DNA from 2 places in the Leifsonia sp. 2TAF2 genome. Region 2 is predicted to be linked to the other one. Evidence: predicted binding sites of a transcription regulator. Region 2 holds the regulator's gene; the other holds the start of a gene.
The links. The regulator HrcA, encoded in region 2, represses chaperone genes, less so after heat shock. The targets are predictions, from matches to a motif close to TTNGCACTCGNNNNNNNCGAGTGCNAA.

Region 1 (10,779 bases), 1.6 Mb from region 2:
GAACGACGCGGACGCTCGTCGGCGTCACGGCGCGGACGCTCGGTGCGGTCACCGAAGTCACGACGCGGACGCTGGGCACGGTCATCGAACGAACGACGCGGACGCTCGTCGGCGTCACGGCGCGGACGCTCCGTCCGGTCACCGAAGTCACGACGCGGACGCTCAGCGCGGTCGTCGAACTGACGACGCGGGCGGTCGTCGGCGTCACGGCGCGGACGGTCCTGGCGCGGCGCGCGCTCTTCCCACACGCGCTCGGTGCGGCGGGCATCCTTGCCGCGGGGCTCCCAGTTGGGGCGCTCGCCGCGGGCGCGGCCGGCGTTGTCGTCGCGCGAGCCGTAGACGGTACGGCCGCGAGCGGCGCGGTCCTCCGCGCTCCAGCGGGCCTTCTTGCCGTCCGCGGGCTCCTCGGCGCGGTAGCCGCGGTGCTTGGGGCTGCGGCTGCCGTTCTTGGGCGCTCCGCCTCTGGACGGCTGCTGCGATCGTCGGTCGTTGTTATATCCGGGCATGGATGTTCTTCCTGGGTTCATGTCGAGTGCGCGGCGGCACGCCGAAGCGCACCGTATGAATCCCGGGCGAACACTGTCCGGGGCCGTTCACGATTGTGTGATCTGCACCGCTGATCGGGTGCAGAACCGGCCCACTTGACTTACAAACCCATCTACGCAGATCGCGCAGTGTCAAGAGCCGACCTTTCAACGATACTGCATGGATGCTGAGAACGGGCTGCCCATCGCCCTCGGCGGGGATGCGGCGACGGGGTATACAGGGGGTATGACGTCCTCCTCGGCGAATCGGCTCGACGCCGTCGTGATCGGCTCGGGCCCGAACGGGCTCTCCGCTGCTGTGACGCTCGCTCGCGCCGGGCTGTCCGTTCGGGTACACGAGCGCAACGCCACGATCGGCGGCGGCCTCCGCACCGAGGAGCTGACCCTGCCAGGGTTCCGGCACGACATCTGCTCCGCCGTGCATCCACTGGCCTTCGCATCCGGCTTCTTCCGCCGCTTCGGCCTCGACAAGCGCGTGCGCTTCGTGGTTCCGACGGCCTCGTACGGCAATCCGCTCGAGGGCGGCCGCGTGGCCATGGCCTACCTCGATCTCGAGCGGACGGTCGACGGGTTGGGCGTGGACGGGCCCGCGTGGCGGGCCCTGCTGGGTCCGCTGGTCCGCGAGGCGGACGCGGTCGCCCAGTTCACCGGGTCGGCGCTGCTCCAGGTGCCCCGGCATCCTCTCGTCGCTGCCCGGTTCGGGCTGAGCGCGTTCGCTCTGGGCGGCCCCTGGTGGGACATCCCGTTCCGCACCGAAGCTCCCGGCGCCCTGCTCGCGGGAGTCTTCGCGCACACGACCCTCCCGCTGCCGAGCGTCGCGGGCGCGGCCGCCGGGCTGACCCTCGCGACGTACGCGCATGCCCGCGGCTGGCCCATCCCGGTCGGCGGCAGCCAGTCGATCGCGAATGCCATGGTGGCCGACATCGAGGCCCACGGGGGCGAGATCGTGACGGATACGCCGGTCGACTCGCTGGCGGAGCTGCCGGAATCCCGCATCGTCGTGTTCGACACGCACGTCAAGGCGGCGGCCCGCCTCGGCGAGGATCGGCTCGCGGCCGGGTACCTGGCGAAGGTGTCCCGGTTCCGAGACGGCAACGGCGTCTTCAAGGCCGACTTCGCGCTCTCCGGCCCGGTGCCGTGGACGAACCCGGAACTGTTCGAGACCGGCACCGTCCACCTCGGCGGCTCTCAGGGGGAGGTCGCTCGGGCCGAGCGGGAGGTCGCGGCCGGCCGCCACAGCAACCCGCCCTATGTGCTCGTCTCGCAGCCCTCGCTGTTCGACCCCACCCGCGCTCCGGCGGGCAAGCACGTGCTGTGGACCTACACCCACGTTCCCCGCGGCTCCACGGAGGACCAGACCGAGGCGATCATCCGCCGCATCGAGCAGTTCGCCCCGGGCTTCCGCGACCTGATCATCGGGACGTCGACCATGAACGCCGTCCAGATGGAGCAGCACAACCCGAACTACATCGGGGGCGACATCTCGGCGGGGGCACCCGACTTCGGGCAGCTGATCGCGCGCCCCGTCCTCTCCCCTGATCCCTGGCGGATGCCGGGTCGTGGCCTCTACCTGGCCTCCGCATCCGCGGCGCCGGGCCCCGGCGTGCACGGACTCGGCGGCTACTACGCCGCACGCAGCGCGCTGCGCCACGAGTTCGGTATCAGCCGGATGCCCGACCTTGCACCAGCCCCGGATCAGACCTTCTCCTCCGCCGCGCCGCCGCTCGTCCCCGATTCCCTCCATCCGCCCATCAGCCGGGAGCAGTGATCAGATGTCCGTCAACGTCCGCCGTATGGCCTGCACGCCAGAGCAGGTCTTCGCCGTCCTCGCCGACCCCTGGGTGTACCCGACGTGGGTGGTCGGGGCGTCCCGCCTACGCGCCGCGGACAGCCGCTACCCGGCTGTCGGCTCCCGCCTGCACCACTCCATCGGGGTCTGGCCGCTCGTCCTCAACGACGCGACCCGCATCGACGAGTGGGATCCGCCCCGCCGGATGGTGCTCGAGGCGAAGACCCGGCCGTTCGGCTCCGAACGCGTGATCGTCGACGTCAAGCCGCGCGCCGGCGGCTGCATCGTGCGCATGGAGGAGTACCCGCACACCGGGCTCGTCACGCTCATCCCGAAGCCCATCGCCGACGCCTTGCTGCACGTTCGCAACGCCGAGACGCTGCGGCGGCTGGAGTGGGTGGCGCGAGGGCGCGCCGCCGCCTGACGACGCGCCCTCGTGCGCTGGTCCGGTTGGTTGCGATCAGCCGGCGGGGACCTCAGCCGGCTGAGACCGCCTTAGCACCGCTGTCGTGCGACGACTCCACCGCGATCTTGCGCGGCTTGGCCCGCTCGGCGACCGGGATGATCACGCTGAGCACGCCGTTGTCGTACGAGGCGGTGATGCCGTCCGGGTCGACGTCGTCGCCGATGGTGAACTGCCGCATGTATGCACCGTACGGGCGCTCCTGGGCGAGCCAGCGCGCCCCGTCGCGGTCGGCCGCGCTGCGCACCGCACGAATGGTGAGCAGGTGGCCGTCGACGTCGATGTCGACCGACGCCGGGTCCGCGCCCGGCAGGTCGGCGTTCAGGACGTAGCGATCCCCCTCACGGAAGAGGTCGACCGGCATCAGACGCGGCTGGCGGCTGGTGTCGAAGACGCTCTGTGCGATCCGGTCCAGCTGGGAGAAAGGATCAAACGACATGGCCATTGGATGTACCCCTTTCTTCTCGAGTAACTGCTGGTGAGAGCACCTTTGCGCTCTCTTTGCGACCACAGATATTAGCACTCTCGACTAGAGAGTGCCAAGGGTTTTCCGACACTGTCAACCCGGTTCCGCAAGCGCCGTCCCCGGCCTATCGTCTGCGGTGTCCATCGAACAGAAGGGACCCATCGTGGCCACCAGCCAGACCAAGACGAGCACCAAGAAGGCCGCGCCGAAGGGCGCACCGAAGACCGCCGCCGTGCGCCGCACTGCCGCCGTCGGCGTGGCACCGACCCGCCGTGAGCACGCCGAGCACGGCTTCGTCGCCTCCACCGAACTCGCCCAGAATCTCCAGCGCGTGCATGTCGACCTGATCGAGCTGCACCTGCAGGGCAAGCAGGCGCACTGGAACGTGGTGGGACGCAACTTCCGCGACCTCCACCTGCAGCTGGATGAGATAGTCGAGGCCGCCCGCGAGTTCAGCGACGACGTCGCCGAGCGTCTCCGTGCGCTCCACGCGACCCCGGACGGGCGCAGCGCGACGGTCGCCGAGCAGACGAGTCTGCCGGAGTTCCCCAACGGCGAGGTGGACACCACCGAGACGGTCGATCTGATCACCGAGCGCCTCGAAGCGGTGGTGCGGACGATGCGCGACGTCCACGACGACGTCGACGAGGAGGACCCGACCTCGGCCGACCTCCTGCACGCGATCATCGAGCGGCTCGAGCAGTTCGCGTGGATGGTCAGCGCCGAGAATCGCACGCCTGCGCGGGCGTGATTTCACCGAAACATCGCGCGGATACGATCGATGCATGTCGATCCAGATCCGACCGGAGCCTCCCCGTCAGCCTGAGGTGGAGGAGCTCCTGCGGCTGAGCGACGAGTTCGCGTTCGCGTTGTATCCGGCCGACAGCTGCTACCTCCTCGACGTCTCCGAGCTCGAGAAGCCCGGAGTCACGGTGTTCGTCGCGCGCGTGGATGGGCGGGCACTGGGGATGGCCGGCTTGGTCGTGAGCGCGGCCGACGGCGAGCCGAACGCCGAGCTCAAGCGGATGTTCGTCCACGAGGATGCTCGCGGTCGCGGGCTCGCGCGCTCGCTGCTGGGGGCGCTGGAGGCTGCCGCAGCGGATGCCGGCGTGCCGGAAATCCGCCTGGAGACCGGCCCGCTGCAGCACGCCGCGATCGCGCTGTACGAGCGGGCCGGCTACGCGCGCATCCCCAACTTCGGCCCGTACGTCGGCGACGAGTTCTCGGTCTGCTACGCGAAGGCGCTCTCGGTCGCGACCCACTGACGGGGTGGGCCGTCAGCTACCCCGGATGCGCCGGGAGAGCTCGGCGGCCGCCTCACGCACGCGGACGGCCAGCGCATCCCATCCCCCGGGCGGCACGTTGTCGCGCGGGAACGTGACGGCGATCCCCGCGGCAGGCCACCCCGCATGGTCGCGCACGGACACCGCGACCGAGGCGAAGCCCGGTGTGACGTCGCCGTCCTCGGTCGCGTAGCCGCGCTCCCGCGCCTCGGTGACGACGCGGCGGAGCTCGGCGTATGAGTGCGGGCCGGAGCCGGTGCGGTCCTCGAACGCGTCCGAATCCGGGTACAGCGCGCGCAACTGCTCCCGCGGGAGCGTAGCGAGGAGCGCCCGTCCACTCGCAGTGAGGTGCGCCGGGAGCCGCACGCCGACATCCGTCACCAGCCGCGGCCGCCGGGGCGCGCGCTCCTCGACGATGTAGACGACGTCCCGGCCGTGCAGCACGGCGACGTGGCCGGACTCGCCGATGGCGTCGACCAGGGCCGCAACGATCGGCCGGCCGAGCCGGCTGAGGGGCTGCTGGCGGGAGAAGGCGCTCGACAGCTCGTAGGCGGCGACGCCCAGGCCGTACCGCCGGGCTTCGGGAAAGTGCAGCACGAAGCCGTGCTCGGTCAGGACGGCGAGCAGGTGGTAGACCGTCGAGCGCGGGAGCCCGAGAGCGGTGGCGATGGCGGCGGCAGGAGCGGGCCCCCGCTGCGCGCCCAGGTACGCGAGCACCCGGAGGGTGTTCTCGGCGGCGGGCACCTTGCTCATCGCATCCCCTCTCCACTCGTTCGTCTGGGATACCGGACACCGAGGAGCCTACAGCGGAGGCGCACCAGAACGCCCGGCGCGAGTATCGGAACATGCTCCAGACCCAGACCTCCGTCACCGTCGGCGCCGGACCCCTCACCATCGCCGACGTCGTCGCCGTCGCCCGGCATGACGCCCGCGTCGAGCTCGACCCTGCCGCGCTCGACGGCGTCGCCGCCTCCCGCGCCATCGTCGAGGCCCTGGCCGACGACACCGAACCGCATTACGGCATCTCGACGGGGTTCGGCGCTCTCGCCACCACGTTCATCCCGGCCGACCGCCGCGCGCAGCTGCAGGCGAGCCTCGTGCGCTCGCACGCCGCCGGGTCCGGGCCCGAGGTCGAGCGGGAGGTCGTCCGTGCGCTCATGCTGCTGCGACTCTCCACCCTCATGACCGGACGCACCGGAGCCCGGCCGGAGACGGTCGAGACCTACGCCGCCCTCCTCAACGCCGGCATCACCCCGATCGTGCACGAATACGGATCGCTCGGCTGCTCGGGCGACCTCGCGCCGCTCGCCCACTGCGCACTCGCCGCGATGGGAGAGGGCACGGTCCGCGTCGACGGCGAGCTGGTGGATGCGGCCGACGCGCTGGCCGCCGCGGGCATCCGACCCGTCGTGCTCGCCGAGAAGGAGGGACTCGCCCTCATCAATGGCACCGACGGGATGCTCGGGATGCTCACGCTCGCCATCCACGACCTCAACGGACTGCTCACCGACGCCGACATCGCCGCCGCGATGAGCGTGGAGGCGCTGCTCGGCACCGACGCCGTCTTCGCCGACGACCTGCAGCGGCTGCGGCCCCAGGCGGGGCAGGCGATCTCGGCCGCCAACCTGCGTGCGCTGCTCGCCGCATCCCCCCTCGTCGCCAGCCACAAGGGACCGCAGTGCACCCGCGTGCAGGATGCCTACTCGCTGCGCTGCTCGCCGCAGGTGCACGGGGCCGCCCGCGACACCGTCGCGCACGCGGAGCTCGTCGCCGGTCGCGAGCTTGCCTCCGCCGTCGACAACCCCGTCCTCACTCTGGATGGCAGGGTCGAGTCGAACGGCAACTTCCACGGGGCGCCCGTCGCGTATGTGCTCGACTTCCTGGCCATCGTCGCTGCGGACGTCGCCAGCATGTCGGAGCGCCGCACCGACCGCTTCCTCGACCCGGCCCGCAACCAGGGGCTGCCGCCGTTCCTGGCGCACGAGGTGGGCGTGGACTCCGGACTCATGATCGCCCAGTACACCGCCGCCGGCATCGTCTCGGAGCTCAAGCGGCTGGCCGCACCCGCGTCAGTGGACAGCATCCCGTCGTCCGCCATGCAGGAGGACCACGTGTCGATGGGATGGGCGGCCGCCCGCAAGCTCCGCCGTGCGGTCGACGGCCTCGCCCGCGTCATTGCGATCGAGGTCATGACCGCCGCCCGCGGCGCCGACCTGCGCGCACCACTGCAGCCCGGACCCGCGACCGGCGCCGTGATCGCCGCCCTGCGCGAGACCGTGCCCGGCCCCGGACCCGACCGTCACCTCGCCCCGGAGATCGAGGCCGCGTACGCCCTCGTCACCTCCGGCGCCCTGCGGGCCGCCGCCCGCCTCCCCTAACCCCTCACCCTTCCGACCCCCAACACGGCCCCACGCCAACAGCTCCTGATTTTTTCGGCCGAATCGCCGCTGATAGCCGGAAAAACTCAGGAGCGGATGGCTGAGCGACAGAGAGGAACCACCGATGGATGGAGCACGACCGGTCCGCGCCGCACGCGGCACCGAGCTCAGCGCCAAGAGCTGGCAGACGGAGGCCCCGCTGCGCATGCTCATGAACAACCTCGACCCCGACGTCGCCGAGCGACCCGACGACCTGGTCGTCTACGGCGGCACTGGCCGCGCCGCACGCAGCTGGGAGGCGTTCGACGCGATCGTCCGCACCCTGCGCGACCTGGAGTCCGACGAGACCCTGCTGGTGCAGTCCGGCAAGCCCGTCGGCGTCTTCCGCACGCACGAGTGGGCGCCGCGCGTCCTGATCGCCAACTCGAACCTCGTCGGCGACTGGGCGACCTGGCCCGAGTTCCGCCGCCTGGAGGCGCTCGGGCTGACGATGTACGGCCAGATGACCGCAGGATCCTGGATCTACATCGGCTCGCAGGGCATCCTGCAGGGCACGTACGAGACCTTCGGCGCGGTCGCCCGCAAGCGATTCGGCGGCACCCTCGCCGGAACCCTCACGCTCACCGGCGGCTGCGGCGGCATGGGAGGCGCGCAGCCCCTCGCCGTCACGATGAATGGCGGCGCGGTACTGATCGTGGATGTGGACCGCTCGCGACTGCAGCGCCGCCTCGACCACGGCTACCTGGATGTGCTCGCCGACGACCTGGACGACGCCATCGCGCAGTCCCTCGCCGCCAAGGACCAGCGTCGTGCCGTATCGGTGGGCGTGGTCGGCAACGCCGCCGAGGTGTTCCCCGAGCTGCTGCGCCGCGGCGTCCCGATCGACATCGTCACCGACCAGACGAGCGCCCACGACCCGCTCAGCTACCTGCCGATCGGATACGGGGTGGACGAGTGGCGCGAGCGCGCCGCAGCCGACCCCGAAGCCTTCACCGACGACGCCCGCCGCTCGATGGCCGCGCAGGTGGAGGCGATGGTCGGTTTCCAGGATGCGGGGGCCGAGGTGTTCGACTACGGCAACTCCATCCGCACCGAAGCGCAGCTCGGCGGCTACGACCGCGCGTTCGATTTCCCGGGGTTCGTCCCGGCCTACATCCGTCCACTCTTCGCCGAGGGCAAGGGACCGTTCCGCTGGGCGGCCCTCTCCGGCGACCCGGCCGACATCGCCGCCACCGACCGCGCCGTGCTGGAGCTCTTCCCGGAGGACGAGCACCTGCGTCGCTGGATCACCCAGGCGGGCGAGAAGGTGAACTTCGAGGGGCTGCCCGCACGGATCTGCTGGCTGGGATACAAGGAGCGGCACCTCGCGGGACTCAAGTTCAACGAGATGGTCGCCTCCGGCGAGCTCTCTGCTCCGGTGGTCATCGGGCGCGACCACCTGGATTCCGGCTCGGTCGCCTCGCCCTACCGGGAGACCGAGTCCATGGCGGACGGTTCGGACGCGATCGCCGACTGGCCGCTGCTGAACGCCCTACTGAACACCGCATCCGGAGCGACCTGGGTCTCGCTGCACCACGGTGGCGGCGTCGGGATCGGGCGCAGCATCCACGCCGGACAGGTCGTCGTCGCCGACGGCACACCGCTCGCGGCCGAAAAGATCGAACGTGTGCTGATCAACGACCCGGGCACCGGCGTGATGCGACACGTGGATGCGGGCTACCCCCGCGCGGTCGAGGTCGCGGAGGAGCGCGGGCTCCGCATCCCGATGCGCGAGAACGCCGCTGCGCAGGCGGCCGCCGACCGATGACTGCCACCCTGATCACCGGGATCGGTGAGCTCGTCACGTTCGACCCCGCGCATCCCGGGCCGCTCGGGATCGTCCGGGATGCCGCGGTGCTGACGGTGGACGGGCGCGTGACCTGGACCGGTCCGGCGTCCTCGGCACCACGCGAGGATGCGGACGAGATCGTCGAGGTCGACGGCGCGGCGGTGATCCCCGGTTTCGTCGACTCGCACACACACCTTGTGTTCGGTGGCGACCGAGCTTCGGAGTTCGAGGCGCGCATGGCGGGGCGACCGTATACCGCGGGCGGCATACGGTCCACGGTGGCGGCGACCCGGGCTGCGACAGACGCCGAGCTGCGTAGCCGTCTGGCGCGGTTCGTCGCAGAGTTGCACGCGCAGGGGACCACGACGTTCGAGGTGAAGAGCGGCTACGGATTGACGGTCGCCGATGAGGATCGGCTGCTGCGACTGGCGCGCGAGGTGACGGAGGAGACGACCTACCTGGGGGCGCATGTGGTCCCGGCCGAGTACGCCGACGATCCCGAGGCGTACGTGAACCTCGTCACCGGCCCGATGCTGGACGCCTGCGCGCCGCACTCCCGCTGGATCGACGCGTTCTGCGAGACCGGCGCCTTCACCGTCGAGCAGTCGCGGCGCATCCTCACCGCCGGCGCCGCGCGCGGACTGGGTGTGCGGCTGCACGCCGCCCAGCTCGGGCCCGGCGAGGGCGTGGCCCTGGCGGTCGAGTTGGATGCGGCCAGCGTCGACCACTGCACCTACCTGAGCGACGGCGACGTGGAGCAGCTGGCCGCCTCGCGGACGGTCGCGACGCTGCTACCAGGGGTCGAGTTCTCGACGCGGCATCCGTATCCGTCCGGGCGGCGGCTGCTGGAGGCCGGTGCCACGGTCGCACTGGCGAGCGACTGCAACCCCGGCTCGTCGTTCACCTCATCGATGCCGTTCTGCATCGCGCTGGCCGTGCGGGAGATGGGACTGACGCCGGGCGAGGCGCTACAGGCCGCGACGCTCGGCGGCGCGGCGGCCCTGCGGCGTGACGACGTCGGCCACCTGCGCCAGGGCGCCCGCGCCGACCTCGTCGTGCTCGACGCGCCCAGTCATATCCACCTCGCGTACCGCCCCGGCGTCCCGCTGGTCTCACGCACCCTGCGCGCCTAGCCCCCCGTCTGCTCCGCGCCGTCGAGTCCGCAGAGATTGCACGCGACGCGCCCGGGCGGCGTGCAATCTCTGCGGACTCGACGGAGGGGGCGGGGGTCAGCGCAGGGCGAGGCCGGCGGCGGACTCGAGGATGAGCAGGGCCGCGAGGCGGACCGTGCGTGCGTCGGGGGCGTCGGCGGTCGCATCCACCTCGGCGATGTCGATCGAGCGGACCAGCGGGGATGCACCGGCCAGCCGCGCGAAGCGGCGCAGCTCCCAGGCTGCGAGACCGCCGGGGATGGATGCGGGGCAGCCGGGCGCCACGGAGCGGTCGCAGACGTCGACGTCCAGGTCCACGTGGACCGGGCCTCCCCCAGCTCCCGCGAGCTCGAGCGCCTCCACCATGACGTCGTCGAGCGGTCGCGTGTGCAATGCATCCCGTGTGATCACGGTGATGCCGAGCTCGGCGGCACGGCGTGTGTACGCGGCGGAGTTGGCGAAGTCGGCGATCCCGATCTGGACCACCCGGTGGCCGTCGAGGCCCGCCTCGATCAGCTCACGGACCGGGGACCCGTTCGACGACCCGTCCCGCAGATCGTGGTGCGCGTCGAGCGTGATGAGTCCCGCCCGACCGAGGTCGTCACCGTACGCGCCGAGTGCCGCGGGAACCGTCAGCGAGTTGTCGCCGCCGACCGCAACGGTCAGGCGCGAGCGCCCCACGGCATCCGCCATGGCGGCCCGCGCGCGCTCGCGTCCCGCGGGGCCGTCGGGTGTGGCCACGTCGCCCGCGTCGGCGAACCGCAGCGCCTCCACGTCGAGCCCTGCAGCGAACGCGGAGTATCGCCGGAGCGCATCCCGAACGGCGGCCGGAGTCTCCTGGGCGCCAGTGGGCGACAGGGACGTCTCGTGCGTCGG
Region 2 (10,779 bases):
GCCGGCGCAAGCAAGCCGCGTGCCGCGAGCGCGATCCCGCAGGTCCCGTGGAATCAGATCCGCGCGGCGCCCGTGGTGCTCGTCACAGGGACCGAGGGATTCCTCGCCGAACGTGCCGTCCGCACCCTTCGCGATGCGCTCAAGGCCGACGACCCCAGCCTCGAGATCAGCGACCTCAATGCCGGTGACTACGCCCCCGGAGAGCTCCTCACCCTCGCGAGCCCCTCCCTGTTCGGTGAGCCGCGGCTGATCCGGGTCGAAGCCGTGGAGAAGTGCAACGACGCGTTCCTCGCCGACATGCTCGACTATCTGAGCTCTCCCGCCGAAGGCACGGTCGTCACGCTGCGGCACGGCGGCGGCGTCCGAGGCAAGAAGCTGCTCGACGCCATCCGCTCCGGCTCCGGTGGAGGCATAGAAGTCGTCTGCGCAGAACTGAAGAAGGACGCCGAGAAGTACGACTTCACCCAGGCCGAGTTCGCGGCGGCGGGACGCAAGGTGACGCCGGGCGCGCTTCGCGCGATCACGTCGGCGTTCTCCGACGACCTCGCCGAGCTCGCGGCGGCGTGCCAGCAGCTCCTGTCCGACTCCTCGGAGCAGATCACCGAGGCCACGGTCGACAAGTACTACGGAGGGCGCGTCGAGACCAACGCCTTCCAGGTCGCGGACGCCGCGATCGCCGGTCGGCACGGCGAAGCGCTGGTGACCATGCGTCACGCCCTTGCGTCCGGCGCCGACCCGGTCCCAATGGTGGCCGCCTTCGCCAGCAAGATCCGCACGATGGCGAAGATCTCGGGGTCGCGAGGCGGCTCCGGGCAGCTCGCCCAGCAGTTCGGCCTCGCTCCGTGGCAGGTCGACCGCGCACGCCGCGACCTCCAGGGCTGGACCGAGGACGGCCTGGGACGCTGCATCGAGCTCCTCGCCGAGACCGATGCCAACGTCAAAGGCGGAGGACGCGACCCGGTGTTCGCGCTCGAGCGGATGATCCGCATCATCAGCGCCCGCGGTCGCGACTGAGCGCACCGCACATGCAGCGAGCCCCCGCCCGGACCGTAGTCCTGACGGGGGCTCGCTAGCGGCGCGGGACAGGTCCCGCGGGCGGTCGTCGCTTAGAGCGCGGCGACCTGCTTGGCGATTGCCGACTTGCGGTTCGCCGCCTGGTTCTTGTGGATTACGCCCTTGCTGGCAGCCTTGTCGATCTTCTTCGCGGCGAGGCGCAGCGCCGCGGTCGCCTTGTCCTTGTCACCGGCGGAGACAGCCTCGCGGGTGGCGCGGATGGCCGTCTTGAGCTGGCTCTTCACGGCCTTGTTGCGCTCCTGCGCCTTCTTGTTGGTGCCGTTGCGCTTGATCTGCGACTTGATGTTTGCCACGAATGGTCACTTTCGTTCTGGAGTGAGTTAGGGATGTGCCGCTCAGCGGAGAGGGCGCCTTGCGGCGTTTCGTGCGGACACATCCACACGCAAGCCAACAAACAACATTACCAGCGATTGCACCCTCCCACCAAAACGGTGTGCGGTCACCGTCCGACGCGTGCGGGCGCGTACGACCCGACGAGCAGCTCCTCCGACAGCGCAGGGCCGTTCGGCTCCCATCCGAGCTCCACCCTCGCGCGGATTCCGCGTGCCTGCTGATCGAGCAGCAGCGCCTCCGCGAGTCCTTCGCCCAGCCGCGAGGTCGTCTCTTCGAGAGACTCGGCAGCGACCCCGCCGGCCACGTCCGCGGCCTGGGCGGCGACTTCGCCGAGTTCGCGGACCGTGGGGTTGTGCCCGCCGGCGCCGATGTAGGTGTGTCCCGCCGTGCCGTTCTCCAGGGCGAGCACGTAGAGCGCCGCCAGATCGTCGACATGCACCGTCGCCCAGTGCTGCGACCCATCGCCGATGAGACGGAGCGTCGGGACGGCGCCTGTGCCGCGGGGCGCGTCCACGATCACGTTCGCGAGGCCCTTGCCGTGCCCGTAGACGATCGAGGGGACGACGAGGGTGCCGCGCACGCCCTCCGCCGCGAGCACCAGACGCTCGCCCGTCGCCCGCCAGGCGGTCAGGACAGGTGGCGCGGCCGGGGACTCCTCGGTGATGTCGTCGCACGAGCCATAGGTCCAGATTCCGCCAGTGTGCACGAACGGCTTTCCCGAGTCGGCGAGTCCGGCAAGGACCGCGGGGACGAGCACGGCATCCACGTCCTTCGAGGAGGCCAGGTGGATGACGCCGTCGCTGGCCCGCGCGGCACGCTCCACGAGAGCGGCGTCACTCGCGTCGCCGATGAGCGCCGTGGCGCCCGCCATCTGGACTGCAGCTGCCTTGGCCTCGTCGCGGACGAGGGCGGTGATGGCGTGGCCCTCGTCGAGAAGACGGGGGAGAACGGCCGATCCGATGAAGCCGGTCGCGCCGGTGAGAAGGATGTTCATATCGTCCACAACATCAGATGCCCGCGAACATTCCCCAGGTTGCCGTCCCCTCGGAGCCCGCCGGGCCACGCGCGTAGGCTCCTTCCATGACTTCCACCAGCATCGCCATCGTCAACGGTTACGTCGTCCCCGTCTCGCAGGAGCCGATCGAGAGCGGCGTCGTCCTCATTCGGGACGGCGTCATCCACGCGGTCGGAGCAGCGGGCGACATCGAGATCCCCGATGACGTGACCGTGGTGGATGCGGCAGGCAAGTGGGTGCTTCCCGGCTTCATCGAATCGCACGGGCACGTCGGCATCCACGAGGAGGCGAACGGCCCGGCCGGCGACGACACCAACGAGATGACGACGCCGAACACTGCGGCGGTCCGCGCGATCGACGCGATCAACATCGACGACGAAGGGTTCCGCGATGCCCTTTCCGGCGGTGTGACCTCGGTCGTGGTGAAGCCCGGATCGGGCAACCCGATCGGCGGCCAGACCGTGGCGATCAAGACCTGGGGCGGACGGATCATCGACGAGCAGGTCATCCGCGAGGCCGTCAGTGTGAAGTCGGCTCTGGGCGAGAACCCCAAGCGTGTCTACGGAGCCAAGAATCAGACCCCGAGCACGCGTCTCGGCGTCGCCATGATCATCCGCGAGGCGTTCGTGGACGCCCAGAACTACCGGACCCGCCGCGACGAGGCGCAGCTGGAGGGCAAGCCCTTCGACCGCGACCTCGCGAAGGAGACCCTGGTCCGCGTGCTCGACGGCGACCTCGCCTGGGATCAGCACACCCACCGTCACGACGACATCGCGACCGCGCTGCGCCTCGCGGACGAGTTCGGCTACCGCCTGGTCATCAACCACGGCACGGAGGCCCACAAGATCGCGGACGTTCTGGCCGAGCGCGACATCCCGGTGATCTTCGGGCCCATGTTCACCTCGCGCTCCAAGGTCGAGCTCCGTGACCGGGCGATCGCCAATCTCGCCACCCTCGCCCAGGCCGGAGTCCGGGTCGCGATCACCACGGACCACCCGGTCGTGCCGATCAACTTCCTCGTGTACCAGGCAGCTCTGGCGGTGAAGGACGGCCTGCCGCGGGAGACCGCGCTCGAAGCCCTGACCATGAACCCTGCGGCATTCCTCCGTCTCGACGACCGCGTCGGCTCGCTGGCCGTGGGGCTCGACGGCGATGTGGTGGTCTGGTCGGGTGACCCGCTCGATGTGAACTCGCGCGCCGAGCGCGTCTACATCGGCGGCGCCGAGGTCTACCGCTTCGAGGACGGGCGCGGCCACGTCGCCGAGCGCGCCGAGCGATTCGCCTGACGACGGCCACCGAGCGTTCATGGGAGAATGGCCGGACGATGTCACCACGAGCTCTTCAGGCCCTCGAGCCCGCCGCGACCGACCCGGCCTCCCTCCGCAACTTCTGCATCATCGCGCACATCGACCATGGCAAGTCGACCCTGGCCGACCGGATGCTGCAGATCACCGGCGTGGTCTCCGACCGGGACATGCGCGCCCAGTACCTCGACCGGATGGACATCGAGCGTGAGCGCGGTATCACGATCAAGAGCCAGGCCGTCCGCATGCCGTGGGAGGTCGACGGGCAGACCTTCGCGCTGAACATGATCGACACCCCCGGGCACGTCGACTTCACCTACGAGGTGTCGCGCTCCCTCGCCGCGTGCGAGGGCGCCATCCTGCTGGTGGATGCGGCCCAGGGCATCGAGGCGCAGACGCTCGCCAACCTGTACCTCGCCCTGGAGAACGACCTCACGATCATCCCGGTGCTGAACAAGATCGACCTGCCGGCGGCCGACCCCGAGAAGTACGCTCAGGAGCTCGCCAGCCTGATCGGTGGCCGCCCGGAGGACGTCCTGCGCGTGTCCGGCAAGACCGGCATGGGTGTCGAGGCGCTCCTCGACCGCGTCGTCGCCGAGATCCCCGCGCCCGTTGGCGCCGCCGACGCCCCGGCCCGCGCGATGATCTTCGACTCCGTCTACGACAGCTACCGCGGCGTCGTCACCTACGTCCGCATGGTCGACGGCACGCTCCACCCGCGCGAGCGCGTGCAGATGATGTCCACGAGGGCCACCCACGAGATCCTCGAGATCGGGGTCTCCTCGCCCGAGCCGACGCCCTCCAAGGGGCTCGGCGTCGGCGAGGTCGGCTACCTCATCACCGGCGTGAAGGACGTCCGCCAGTCGAAGGTCGGCGACACGATCACGACGGCGGCGAAGCCAGCCACTCAGGCCCTGCCCGGCTATACCGAGCCGAAGCCGATGGTCTTCTCCGGCCTGTACCCGCTCGACGGCAGCGACTATCCCGAACTGCGTGAAGCCCTCGACAAGCTGAAGCTGTCGGATGCGGCGCTCGTCTACGAGCCCGAGACCTCCGTCGCCCTGGGCTTCGGCTTCCGCTGCGGCTTCCTCGGCCTGTTGCACCTCGAGATCATCACCGAGCGGCTGTCGCGGGAGTTCGACCTCGACCTCATCACGACCGCCCCGAGCGTGATCTACGAGGTGACGACGGAGGACAAGAAGACCGTCACCGTCACCAACCCGAGCGAGTTCCCCGGTGGCAAGATCGAGAAGGTCGAGGAGCCGGTCGTCAAGGCCGCCATCCTCGCCCCGAAGGACTACGTCGGGGTCATCATGGAGCTGTGCCAGGGTCGCCGCGGGACGCTCCTCGGCATGGAGTACCTCGGCGAGGACCGCGTCGAGATCCGCTACACGATGCCCCTCGGCGAGATCGTGTTCGACTTCTTCGACCAGCTGAAGTCCAAGACCGCCGGTTACGCCTCGCTCGACTACGAGCCGTTCGGAGAGCAGGAGTCGGACCTCGTGAAGGTCGACATCCTGCTGCAGGGTGAGGCGGTGGATGCGTTCAGCGCGATCGTCCACCGCGACAAGGCCTACGCGTACGGCACCATGATGGCGTCCCGTCTGCGCGAGCTCATCCCGCGCCAGCAGTTCGAGGTGCCCATCCAGGCCGCCATCGGCGCCCGCATCATCGCGCGCGAGAACATCCGCGCGATGCGTAAGGATGTCCTCGCCAAGTGCTACGGCGGCGACATTACGCGAAAGCGCAAGCTCCTCGAGAAGCAGAAGGAGGGCAAGAAGCGCATGAAGATGGTCGGCCGCGTCGAGGTCCCCCAGGAGGCCTTCATCGCGGCGCTCTCCGGCGACACGGAGAAGAAGGACAAGAAGTAACGAGTCCCGGCGGTCGCAGCTCGTTTCGCGAACCCCGGGGACATGGCGGAAGATGAATACATGCGCCGCTCCACGTTCACCGATCAACCCGTCACGTACGGGGCGGTCGGCGGCACCCAGGCGGCCGATCTGCTGTACTACCCGCCGAAGGGCTACAAGCCGCTCGAGCGCAGCATCCGGCTGGGCAGCGGCGACGAGCGCTTCGAGACCGCGGCCACCGCGCTGATGGCGTGGGGTGTGCAGAAGGGCAGCGGCATCCAGGTCACGGACGTCCACGAGGGCACCGGCGTGCAATACGAGGGCGTCGAGTTCGGCCCGGACGGCACACCGGTCAGGATGCGCACCAACCGGCCTGAGGAGGACGTCTTCGCCGACGACGGAACGCCCTTCGTCCGCAACGGGATGACCGCGGTCCTGAAGATCCCGTTCGGCCCGTTCCGGGTGTCCGCGCCTATCCGCGTCGTCTACGTCATCGACGAGCCGCACCGGCGCGGTTTCGCCTACGGCACCCTGCACGGCCACCCGGAAAGCGGTGAGGAGCTGTTCCTCGTCGAACAGCGTGAGGACGGGACGGTCTGGTTCCTGCTCCGCGCGCTGTCCCGACCATCCAACGCGTTCTACCGCCTGGTCTCGCCCGTGCTCGGCCTCGTGCAGCGCCGGTTCACCGCGAAGTACCTGCGCGCGCTCCACCCCGTCCGGTCCGCCTGATGCCGAGCGTCCTTCCGCTCGGTGACCCGGCGCCCGCCGACGGTCTGCTCCCCGCGACCGCCGCCGACGGCACCGAGACCCGCGACTTCGGCGTCTACCTGCACGTGCCGTTCTGCCGCGTGCGCTGCGGGTACTGCGACTTCAACACCTACACGGCCACCGAGCTGCGCGGGGTCTCGCAGTCGGACTACGCCGGGCACGCGGTTCGGGAGGTGGAGTTCGCCGCGGGTGCGCTCCGCGCCAGCGGGATCCCCGACCGTCCGGTGTCGACCGTTTTCTTCGGAGGCGGCACCCCCACGCTGCTGCCACCCGGCGACCTCAGCGCCATGCTCGGCGCGGTCAGGGACACCTGGGGTCTCGCCGACGGTGCGGAGGTGACCACCGAGGCGAACCCCGACTCGGTCGATGCCGACGACCTGCGGCGCCTCGCCGACGCCGGGTTCACCCGCGTGTCGTTCGGGATGCAATCCGCCGTCCCGCATGTCCTCGAGACACTGGAGCGCACCCACGACCCGGCGCGAATCCCGATGGTCGTCGGCTGGGCGCGCGAGGCGGGCCTTCAGGTCAGCCTCGACCTCATCTACGGGACGCCGGGGGAGTCGCTCGACGACTGGTCGCAGAGCCTCGACACCGCGCTCGCCTGCCAGCCCGACCATCTGTCGGCGTACGCCCTGATCGTCGAACCGGGAACGAAGCTGGCCCGCCAGATCCGGTCCGGCCAGGTGCCCGAGCCGGATGACGACCTCGAGGCCGACATGTACGAGCTCGCCGACACCCGGCTCGCCGACGCCGGCTACGACTGGTACGAGGTCAGCAACTGGGCGACGGATGCGGCCCACCGCTCGCGGCACAACCTCGCATACTGGCTCGGCCACGACTGGTGGGGCATCGGTCCGGGCGCGCACAGTCACGTCGGAGGCGTCCGCTGGTGGAACGTGAAGCATCCCGCCGCGTACGCGCAGCGCGTCCTCGCCGGCGAGTCTCCGGCAGCCGGGCGCGAGACGCTCGACACGGAGACCCGCCACGTGGAGCGGGTGCTGCTGCTCTCGCGCATCCGCGACGGTCTGCGCACCACTGAACTCGGGGAGGCCGGGCGACACGAGGTTCCCGGGCTGATCGCGGACGGGCTGGTAGACGGAAGAGCCGCCCTTCGCGGGTCGATCGTGCTGACCCTGCGGGGGCGGCTCCTTGCCGACGCGGTCGTGCGCCGGCTGCTGGCGGACGAGGCCGCCTGACGGCTCGCCCAGCGGACGAGGCCGACCGGCCGCTCGCTTAGCTCACGAATCGGATAGCGATCGGGTACGTGTAGTACTCGCCCTGGTTGGCCTTCACGGCGGCGATGATGCTGAACACGATGTTGATCACCCACGCCGCGATGATAATGAAGATGCCGACGACGACGATCGACAGGATGCCGCCGACGATGTACGCGATGAAGATGGTGATCTGGAAGTTGAGCGCCGTCGCGGTGTGTGCGCGCACGAACGGGCCGCGGTCCTTCAGCACGAGGTAGCCGATCAGCGCCGGGATCCAGTTGAACAGGATGCCGCCGACCTGCACGAGGGTGGCCCACAGCTTCTCGTCTGCGGGGCTGAGTTGCTGCGCCCCTCCGTACGGCTGCTGGGGTGGTGGGGGCGGCGGGGGTGTCGCGGACATGGTGCTGTTCTCCTCTGAAGGACCAGGGGTGGACGTGTTCAATCCAGCCTAGGGCGCGGGGCCCCAGGCTGAAAAGAGCCTGAACGCGCTATGGCTACTTGATGAAGCGGAAGTTCACCGGGTAGCGGTACGTGCCTCCACTGTTCACGCGGACGAAACCGAGGATCGAGAACACGAGGTTCACGATGTACAGCGCCCACGGGATGAGCAGCCCGAACAGCAGGTAGCCGATGCCGTAGGTGAAGCTGCCGATGATGATCCCGATGATCTGGGAGGCGACCCAGGCGATGATCCAGGTGATCTGCCAGTTGAGGGCCTCTTTCGCCTCCTGGTCGGTGAGGCGTCCGCGGTCCTTGAAGACGAGCCAGATGATCAGGGAGGGAAGGATCCAGAGGATGCCGCCGAGGTGGGCGAACGACGCCCACTGCTTGTCCTGGGCCGGGTCGAGCGGCGCGGCCTGGGCGGGGTAGGGCTGTTGGGGCGCGCCGGCGGGCTGCGAGTACGGCTGCTGGGGCGGTACGTTCGAGTACGGCTGCTGCGGGGGGACGCCGCCGGGCTGCTGCGGGGGGACACCGTCCGCGGGGTCGGAGGGCTGGTTCGGGTCTGTCATCGGCGGAACCCTTTCATGATCGGTTGCAACGCTGTCGAACCGGTGCCCATACGGTACTGCGGGCGAGTCTCAGGCAGCAATCATCCTCACCGCGTTTCGGCGCGGTAGGATTGGCACTCAGGAACAGCGAGTGCTAATCGGTCGACGGGAGGCGGAGATGGTCTCGGAACGCAGCCTCGAAGTGTTGCGCGTCATCGTCCAGGACTACGTGGCGTCGAGGGAGCCGGTCGGGTCCAAGAGCATCGTGGAGCGGCACTCCTTCGGCGTGTCGGCGGCCACCATCCGGAACGATATGGCGCTGCTGGAGGAAGAGGAGCTGATCGCAGCCCCGCACACCTCCTCGGGCCGCGTGCCGACCGACAAGGGCTACCGGCTGTTCGTCGACCACCTCGCAGAGGTGCGCCCGCTGACACCTGCCCAGCGCACGGCGATCGAGACGTTCCTCGGCGAGTCCCTCGACTTCGACGACGTGCTTTCGCGCACGGTGCGCCTGCTCTCGCAGCTCACGAGCCAGGTCGCCCTGGTGCAGTACCCGTCGGTGGCGCGCTCGCGCATCCGGCACATCGAATTGGTGGCCCTCGCGCCGCGTCGGCTGCTCAGCGTGCTGATCACCGACTCGGGGGCCGTCGAGCAGCGCGTGATCGAGTCGCACGACGAGATCAGCGACGAGGATGTTGCCGAGATCCGCGGCGCGATCAACGGCGCCGCCGCCGGGCTGACCCTGGCAGAGGCGACCGCACGACTGCGCGAACTGCCGGAGGCGCTGACCGAACGCACCCGCCAGTTGGTCGAACCGGTCGTGGGTGCCCTGCTCGACCAGATCGCTGCCAATCGGCAAGAGAAGCTGGTCATGGCCGGCGCCGCGAACCTCGTGCGCACCGAACACGACTTCCCCGGCAGCATCACACCGGTGCTGGAGGCGATCGAAGAGCAGGTCGTCCTGCTCCGGCTGTTCGACGAGATGGCGACCGACCAGCACGGCGTCGCCGTCAGCATCGGGCGCGAGAACGCGGTGTTCGGGCTGACGGAAGCATCCATCCTCTCCAGTGGTTACAGTGCAGCGGGATCGGATGTGGCCCGCGTGGGCCTGCTCGGGCCGCTCCGCATGGACTACTCCGGCAACATGGCGGCCGTCCGCGCGGTCGCCCGCTACCTCTCCCGGCTGCTCGGCGACCAGTAGGCCGCCTGCGACCGAGACCACAACACGCGATCGAGAAGAAGAAGGAACAGCCTACGTGGCCGACCACTACGAAGTCCTCGGCGTCGAGCGCGACGCCAGCCCCGACCAGATCAAGAAGGCGTACCGCCGGCTCGCGCGCGAGTTGCACCCGGATGTCAACCCGAGTTCTGAGGCGCAGGAGCGCTTCAAGCTCGTCACGCACGCGTACGACGTCCTCAGCGATCCGCAGCAGCGCCAGCAGTACGACCTGGGCGGCTCCGGCGGCTTCGGTGGGGGCGCAGGAGCCGGCGACTTCGCCGGGTTCAGCGACATCTTCGAGACGTTCTTCGGCGGCGGTGGAGGGGCGACGCGCGGTCCGCGGTCGCGCCGCGAGCGCGGCCAGGACGCCCTGCTCCGCGTGGAGGTGGACCTGGACGAGGTCATCTTCGGCACGCACCGCGACCTGGAGGTCGATACGGCGGTCGTCTGCGAGACCTGCAACGGCTCGTGCTGCCAGCCGGGCACCCAGCCGGTGACGTGTGACATCTGTCACGGCACCGGCAGCATCCAGCGCTCCGTGCGCTCGCTCCTCGGCAACGTGATGACCTCGAGCCCCTGCGGCACCTGCCGCGGCTACGGCACCGTCATCGCGACGCCGTGCGTGACCTGCCAGGGTCAGGGCCGCGTCCGCGCCCGGCGTTCCGTGCCGGTCGACATCCCCGCGGGTGTCGACACCGGCCTGCGCCTGCAGATGCCGGGCAGCGGCGAGGCCGGCCCCGCCGGTGGCCCGAACGGCGACCTGTACCTTGAGATCAAGGTCAAGCACCACGAGGTGTTCAGCCGCGACGGCGACGACCTGCTCTGCACGCTGGAGCTGTCGATGACGGATGCCATCCTCGGCACCACGGCGACCATGAAGGCGCTCGACGGCGACATCCGGCTCGAACTCAAGCCGGGGACTCAGTCCGCCGACATCATCACGGTGAAGGACCGCGGCATCACGCACCTGCGCGGCGCCGGCCGCGGAGACTTGCGGGTCGGCATCCAGG

Region 1: a site for HrcA is predicted at 3,314-3,340, ahead of AB4Z18_RS01280 (Hsp20/alpha crystallin family protein). Genes of this name have one in related genera too.

What each region holds. Positions count from the first base shown of each region.
Region 1 is NZ_JBFRFY010000001.1:260,130-270,908, reverse strand. It holds gene AB4Z18_RS01295 (DEAD/DEAH box helicase) at 1-506, opposite strand, end outside; gene AB4Z18_RS01290 (phytoene desaturase family protein) at 772-2,313, shown strand; gene AB4Z18_RS01285 (SRPBCC family protein) at 2,318-2,758, shown strand; gene AB4Z18_RS01280 (Hsp20/alpha crystallin family protein) at 2,811-3,242, opposite strand; gene AB4Z18_RS01275 (Dps family protein) at 3,496-4,014, shown strand; gene AB4Z18_RS01270 (GNAT family N-acetyltransferase) at 4,049-4,528, shown strand; gene AB4Z18_RS01265 (IclR family transcriptional regulator) at 4,541-5,299, opposite strand; gene hutH (histidine ammonia-lyase) at 5,392-6,924, shown strand; gene hutU (urocanate hydratase) at 7,049-8,731, shown strand; gene hutI (imidazolonepropionase) at 8,728-9,885, shown strand; gene AB4Z18_RS01245 (arginase family protein) at 9,982-10,779, opposite strand, start outside.
Region 2 is NZ_JBFRFY010000001.1:1,814,307-1,825,085, reverse strand. It holds gene holA (DNA polymerase III subunit delta) at 1-1,014, shown strand, start outside; gene rpsT (30S ribosomal protein S20) at 1,107-1,367, opposite strand; gene AB4Z18_RS08825 (NAD-dependent epimerase/dehydratase family protein) at 1,514-2,401, opposite strand; gene AB4Z18_RS08820 (amidohydrolase) at 2,488-3,708, shown strand; gene lepA (translation elongation factor 4) at 3,747-5,597, shown strand; gene AB4Z18_RS08810 (DUF1990 family protein) at 5,658-6,305, shown strand; gene hemW (radical SAM family heme chaperone HemW) at 6,305-7,540, shown strand; gene AB4Z18_RS08800 (DUF4870 domain-containing protein) at 7,578-7,961, opposite strand; gene AB4Z18_RS08795 (DUF4870 domain-containing protein) at 8,056-8,571, opposite strand; gene hrcA (heat-inducible transcriptional repressor HrcA) at 8,729-9,751, shown strand; gene dnaJ (molecular chaperone DnaJ) at 9,807-10,779, shown strand, end outside.